Regions from separate parts of the Pantoea sp. Lu_F5_004 genome, predicted to be linked through region 1. Evidence: predicted binding sites of a transcription regulator. Region 1 holds the regulator's gene; the other holds the start of a gene.

Region 1 (3,472 bases):
CATGAGCCGCTTCGCCACGGCCGTCGGCAACGTGCTCAACGGCTAGCTTAGTTTTTACGTAAGCGTCTGATCAGCCAGCGGCCATGTTGCGGCCGCTGGTTCCACGCCAGCGATGAAATGGTGTACATCACGCTCAGATGATCGAGAATGCGCCGTACATGCTGCTCCACCACCGTGATCGGTCCCTCACTGATATTTTCCAGGTCATCCAGCAGGTTAACCTGTGAGCTTTCACCATCATATTCCAGCCGCTGCTGACACCGCTGCAGCGCGATTTCACAGGATTGCAGGTAACGCTCAGCCAGCGAGGCAGTGAGCATGGTGTGCTCCCGCGCCAGAATCGTCATAGCGTTGATATGTTCGACGATAAACTGACTGTGCGTGACCCAGAGCCGCATATCACTCAGATAGCGGGAGTTGAACGCGGGTTCCTGCATCGCCTGATTCAGTGAGTTAAACAGCGCATTGTGTGCCTGATTGACCTTCACGCGCTGATAAGCCAGTTTCTCTGGTGACTGTTCGTCACCCAGCAACAGCCGTAGCGCATCCTGATAGGTTTCCAGTGCGTCATGGGCGTTCTGCCGCAGCAGGCCGCTCTGCCACTGCGGCCACAGCCAGAGCATCCCGCCAAAAGCGATCAGACAACCCATCAGCGTATCCATGAGTCGCGGCAGCAGAAACTGCGCGCCATTCAGCGACAGCAATTGCAGCGAGTAAACCGCCGTGACCGTAAAACCAATCATCGACCAGCCATAGAACTGGCGGGTAAAGCGATAGCTGATAAAGGTAATCGCCAGCATGATCAGCAGTACCAGCGACTCTGGCACCGCCATGCGCAGCGTGGCAGCCGCGATCACCAGACCGGCAAAAGTGCCCAGCGCCCGGTGCTGAATGCGGACACGGGTAGCGCTGTAGCCGTTCTGGCTGACGAACATGATGGTCATCAGGATCCAGTAGGGTTTGGGGATGTTGAAGAACAGCGCCAGCGCGCTGCCCAGCATCAGCATCACCGCAAACCGGCCGGCAGTGCGCAGGGCCGATGAGCGGAACGAGAGATAACTGCGCAGCGCCGGTAACAGCGGCAGACGGCGCTGGCGATCAGCCATCAGATCACGCTGATAAAGGGGTTTCTGGGTGCGCAGAACCCGCGCGATGCGGTTGAAGTGGTAAAGGCAGAAGTTACCCACCGGATTGTCGGGATGCTGATGGGCGATTTTCTCCAGCGCGCCGAGCTGTTTATCCATCGCAAAGCGATCGGGTAGCTGGTGATAGAGAATGTTATCCGCCAGCACCCGCAACCGGGCCGAGATGGTTTTGGCATTCCAGCGGATCACCGCTTCGGCGTGGCTCTGTTCGACCAGTTTCTGTACCTCTTCCGGCCGATGCAGGCTGACCGAGATATGTTCCTGCAGATCCAGCGCCACCTGAAAGGCGCGCGTCAGCCGTTTATGGCTGTGATCGCGGCTTGCCGACAGCATATGCATCTGCTGATAACAGGTGTTAATCAGATCGACCACTTTCTGCTGACGGGCCAGTAGCGGCGGCAGCGCCTTTTCCGGATCGGTCAGCTGCGTCAGCAGGGTATATTTTGCGTCGCAGTAGTTAGCCAGCTCGCGGTAGATCAGGCTCAGGCTTTCGCGCATCGGCTGCTCTTTCCACAGCCAGAACCAGAACCAGTTAAACAGCCCGTACCACAGCGTGCCACCGATATAGAGCAGCGGGGGGACATAGATTGGCATGCGGCCAATCAGGCTCAGGGTAAAGATGGCGGCAATCAGGGTGCCGGGCAGCAGACGACCATGCAGCGGGCTGATCTCCCCGGTAACGCCGAGCAATAAGGGCATGGCAAACAGGATGAGCGGCAGCGGAATAGCATGCAGGGTGAGCCACTGCATCAGAAAGCTGCCGAGGGCAAACAGGCTGCCGCCAACAATCAGGCGTTTGAAGAAGCGTTTATGCGGGGTATCCAGACCGGCAATGTTGCAGCAGGCGGGCACTAATGAGAACAGCAGACCTTTTTGCAGGTCGCCAGCCAGCCAGCCCAGCGCCACTGGCAGACAGAGCACCAGCGTTTGCCGCAAGGCGTAGTTAACTTCAGGATGGTAAATAATTCGACGCCACATCGGCCCAACACAAACAATAACGGCGTGATGTTGCCATCACGCCGTGGGTGACAGGAATTAGCGGGTGCCGTAAACGACGATGGTTTTGCCGTGTGCGGAGATCAGGTTCTGATCTTCCAGCATCTTCAAAATACGGCCCACGGTTTCACGTGAACAACCAACAATCTGGCCAATTTCCTGACGAGTGATTTTAATTTGCATGCCGTCGGGATGCGTCATGGCATCTGGCTGCTTCGCCAGGTTGAGCAGGGTCTGTGCAATGCGTCCGGTTACGTCGAGGAAAGCGAGGTTACCCACTTTTTCAGACGTCACCTGCAGGCGACGCGCCATCTGCGATGAGAGTCGCATCAGGATGTCAGGGTTAACCTGAATCAGCTGACGGAATTTCTTGTAAGAAATCTCCGCCACTTCGCACGCGCTTTTCGCACGTACCCAGGCGCTGCGTTCCTGGCCTTCTTCGAACAGGCCAAGTTCACCAATAAAATCGCCCTGATTCAGGTAGGAAAGAATCATCTCTTTGCCTTCTTCATCTTTAATCAGAACCGCGACGGAACCTTTCACGATGTAGTAAAGCGTTTCTGCTTTTTCACCTTGGTGAATCAGCGTACTTTTGGATGGATACTTGTGAATATGGCAATGGGACAGGAACCATTCGAGTGTAGGGTCTGTTTGCGGTTTGCCGAGAACCATTCGCTATTATCCTCTGTTGTAATCGTGCCCAAAATACAGGGGGCAGTTTTCCCTGTCAGGCGGTGAAAGCTTCAAGCGTTTCCATTTCAGGAAATTATTCGGGCCGCATCAGGCGCAGTGCGCATCATCCTTCCCGCCTTCGTCATCGGGTGACGAAAAATATTTTCAGCACTGTTTGTAGCACAGCTTTTGCCGACTGTCTTCTGTTGTCTCGCTTCAGCTACGGGCGGATTTCTCTGGATTGCTGTTTACCAGGCGAAAGCGTACTCTGGCGACAAAACAGCGTATTCCGGAGCAAAAATCATGCAGGCAAGAGTGAAATGGGTAGAAGGGCTGACATTCCTCGGAGAATCCTCATCCGGCCATCAGATACTGATGGATGGAAATTCGGGTGATAAAGCGCCCAGCCCAATGGAGATGGTGCTGATGGCGGCGGGCGGATGCAGTGCGATTGACGTGGTATCAATTCTGCAAAAAGGCCGAAACGATGTGGCTGATTGTGAAGTAAAACTGACCTCAGAACGTCGTGAAGAGGCGCCGCGAATCTTTACGCACATCAACCTGCATTTTATCGTGAGTGGTAAAGCGCTCCAGGATAAAGCGGTATCACGCGCCGTGGATCTTTCTGCTGAAAAATATTGCTCTGTGGCCATCATGCT
Region 2 (3,472 bases), 1.2 Mb from region 1:
TAAACGGCAGGCCTGCGGTGATGTTGACGCCATCATAAAAGCCCAGCAGTTTAAGCGGAATATGCCCCTGATCGTGGTACATCGCGACCACCATGTCATACCGTCCATCCTGGCACTGCAGGAACACCGTGTCCGGCGGACAAGGCCCGTAGACATCAATCCCCTGCGCTTTCATCGCCTCAATAGCGGGCGCCACGGTGGTGATCTCCTCATCGCCAAACAGGCCGTTCTCTCCGGCGTGCGGATTTACGCCCGCCACGGCGATACGCGGGGCGCTGTAACCGACACGACGCAGGAAAGTGTCTGCCATAGCAATCACGGTCTTGATGCGCGTCTGGTTCAGCGTGTCCAGGAACTTACGCAGCGCAATGTGGGTCGTGACATGAATCACTTTCAGCTTATCGGTGTAGAGGACCATGGCGTAATCTTTGGTCCCGGTAAGATGCGCCAGCAGTTCGGTGTGACCAGGATAGAGATGGCCCGCCGCATGCAGCGCCTCTTTGTTCAGCGGCGCGGTGGCAATGGCATGCACGTCGCCCGCCAGTGCCAGCTCGGTAGCACGCTTCACGCAACGCCATGCCAGATCTCCCGCCTCTTTCTGCACCACGCCAGGTTTCAGCGCGTCGGGATCGGCCAGGGGCTCATCGATGACGTTGATGATGCCGGGCGCAAACCGCGCATCCTGCACCCGGTCCAGCACCCGCAGCTCGGCCTGTGGCGTAATGTTCATTGCCATAATGCGGCGCAGCGTACTGGCACAGCCTATCACCACCGCAGGGATGCCATTCAGCTCACCTTCAGAGAGTGACTTAATGATGATTTCCGGGCTGATGCCCGCCGGATCGCCCATGGTGATCGCAATAATTTTACTCACTCGACTTCTCCTCAATAAAACCAATGGCTGCTACCAGGGTATTTTCATCACCAAAGCCACCCGCTTTGGTCATCACCGGCAGAGTAAATTCACTGTTAAGCAGAACCCCGTGCGGCACACAGCCCGCCACCAGACCCTGAATTTTAAAGCCGCTGGCCCCCAGTGCCTGGGCAACGGCAATCGCCACGTCGCCTCCCGACAGATAGAGCGCATGCGGCAGTTGTGTCCGGCACAGGCTGTGAGTCATTTCGCCCAGCAACAGACTGATCGCTTCGCCCAGCTGCTGGCGGGTCACGCTGTGCTGCTGGCTGAGATGCTCAATGTCGTGACGCTGGGATTCATGCTGGCAGGTGCGGATCACCGTATGGCGACCGGCACGCAGTGCGGCGGCAGCCTGTTCGATCCAGCGATCCCGGTCAGGCCAGGCGGGCTGCTGAAACAGCTGACGGATATCGACATCCACGATCTCAACTGCCCGCTGGTTAAGCAGCGTGGCGATCTGCTGCTGCGCGCTGCTGCTCATCGATCCCACTACCGCCAGCACGGGCCGCGACGGGCGAACAGAGAGCGCTGCGCCCAGCGCATCGCTTAACCCGGCTGCTCCCACCAGCAGCGGCTTCTCTGTCAGCCGCGCCGCAGCGATTATCAGTCGCGCCAGATCGGCTTCATTTTCGGCATCCACCACCACCACGCCGTGCGCCGCCGCTAACACCGCATCAAGCCGATCGCTGCGCAGCGTCGGGAGATCGATCTCCGTGCCGTCGATCTGCAATTGATCGAGTACGTGGGCGCTGAGGATCGGGGTTTTCGGATCGCTGGCAAATTCGGTGTCTGTCAGTAAACGCTGATTAACCCACACTTTACCCTCGCGTGTGGTGCGGCCCAGTCGTGGCACGGCCGGCGCAACCAGCGCCAGTCTTTTGCCGCTGGCCCGCAGCGCAGCCACGGTTTCAGCACCGACGTTGCCGCGCAGCGTGGAGTCGATCTTTTTAAACAGCCAGCCCTGCCGAAGCTGTGCGGCGAAGTGCTGCACCACCTGAGCGACGCGCTCTGCGGCCTGGCTGGCGCTGACTGCCCGGCTGTCGGTGCTGATAACCAGCACATCCGCAGCGTCGTCTGGCAACGGTGCCTTAGTGCCAAACAGCACATGTACGCGGGCGCCAGCCTGTGCCAGTCCGCTACCCGCATCGTTGGCACCGGTAAAGTCATCGGCGATGACCAGCACCGGGGTTTTCCATAATGATGAGCCCATCCTCACTCCTGTCAGGCGATTGCCGCTGCATTTGATTATATTCAATCATGATTGATTATATGTGAGCAAGTTCAAATTAATCGAAATCGATATGCCTTATAAAATTAGCCACTGAGAGTGACTGACTTCGCATTGCGCTGAGCAAGATTAATCATCTGCTCAGACAGGACAGAAATAAGGGTATGAGATGAACATTAACAGCACGGTGATTAGCGGTTATCAGGCGTTAAACGACATGCGCTATCTGCTGAAGGGGATATCGACAGCAGTCGTGGTCACTGACCGGAACATTGAGGCGATTCCGGCAGTGCAGGCGCTGATGGGTCAACTTCGGGATCAGATTCCGGGTATCAGCGTGGTCAACAGCGTCCCGCCTGAACCAAGCCAGCATGATGTGGCAGCGATTATCGCGACGCTCTCCCGGCCCCATGTCGATATGGTGATTGGCATCGGCGGCGGCAGCGTGCTGGATGTGGCGAAGCTGCTCTCAGTGCTGTGCATCGACGCCGCGCCTTCTCTGGACGCCCTGCTGGCAGGCGAAAAACCGCAGCGCCGTACCCGTTCAATACTAATCCCCACCACCGCAGGCACGGGTTCTGAAGCGACGCCCAATGCGATCCTGGCGATCCCGGAGAAAGAGACCAAAGTCGGCATTATTTCACCGGTGATGCTGCCCGATGTGGTGGCCCTGGTGCCGGAACTGACCACCAGCATGCCGGCCCACATCGCCTCTTCAACCGGTATTGACGCCCTCTGCCATCTGATTGAGTGCTTTACCGCCAATGTCGCCAACCCGGTCAGCGACAACTATGCGCTGACTGGGATGAAGAAACTGTTCGCTAATCTCGAAACCACCCTGCGCGAGCCAGAAAATTTGCAGGCACGCCTGGAGATGCTCTGGGCCTCTTATTATGGCGGTGCATCGATTGCCCATGCCGGGACACATCTGGTGCATGCCCTCTCTTACCCGCTCGGCGGCAGATATCACCTGCCACACGGCGTCGCCAACGCCATCCTGCTGGCTCCCTGCATGCGCTTTGTCCGTCCGGCGGCGGTGAGCAAATTCGCTCAGGCCTATGATCTGCTGCCCGACGCCGACGTCCGTTTAAGCGATGAAGCGAAATCACACGCGCTGGTCGACTACTTCACCGCGCTGGTAGCGCGGCTGCAGCTGCCTGCCAGCCTGGAAGCCCTGGGCATCAGCCCGGATCACCTGCCCTGGTTAGTGGAAGCCGCGCTCGACGTCCAGCGTCTGATGAACAACGTGCCGATGGCGGTCACCGCCGACGATGTGCGCGCCGTCTACCTGACGCTTTTCCCTTCCTGCCAGGCGTAATGAGGATTGT

Evidence for each region. Region 1 encodes CRP, which controls carbon source genes, mostly activating them, when cyclic AMP is high. Its sites were predicted from a motif close to ATGTGANNNNNNTCACAT; they were not measured.
Region 2: the regulator CRP is predicted to act here: its motif matches at 2,186-2,203, upstream of ACR8BN_RS15695 (iron-containing alcohol dehydrogenase).

What each region holds. Positions count from the first base shown of each region.
Region 1 covers NZ_CP194946.1:452,704-456,175, forward strand. Annotated here, with positions in the region: gene argD (bifunctional acetylornithine/succinyldiaminopimelate transaminase) at 1-46, shown strand, start outside; gene ACR8BN_RS02090 (YccS/YhfK family putative transporter) at 48-2,123, opposite strand; gene crp (cAMP-activated global transcriptional regulator CRP) at 2,181-2,813, opposite strand; gene ACR8BN_RS02100 (OsmC family protein) at 3,117-3,472, shown strand, end outside.
Region 2 covers NZ_CP194946.1:3,349,228-3,352,699, forward strand. Annotated here, with positions in the region: gene ACR8BN_RS15685 (D-threonate 4-phosphate dehydrogenase) at 1-874, opposite strand, end outside; gene dtnK (D-threonate kinase) at 867-2,126, opposite strand; gene ACR8BN_RS15695 (iron-containing alcohol dehydrogenase) at 2,314-3,462, shown strand.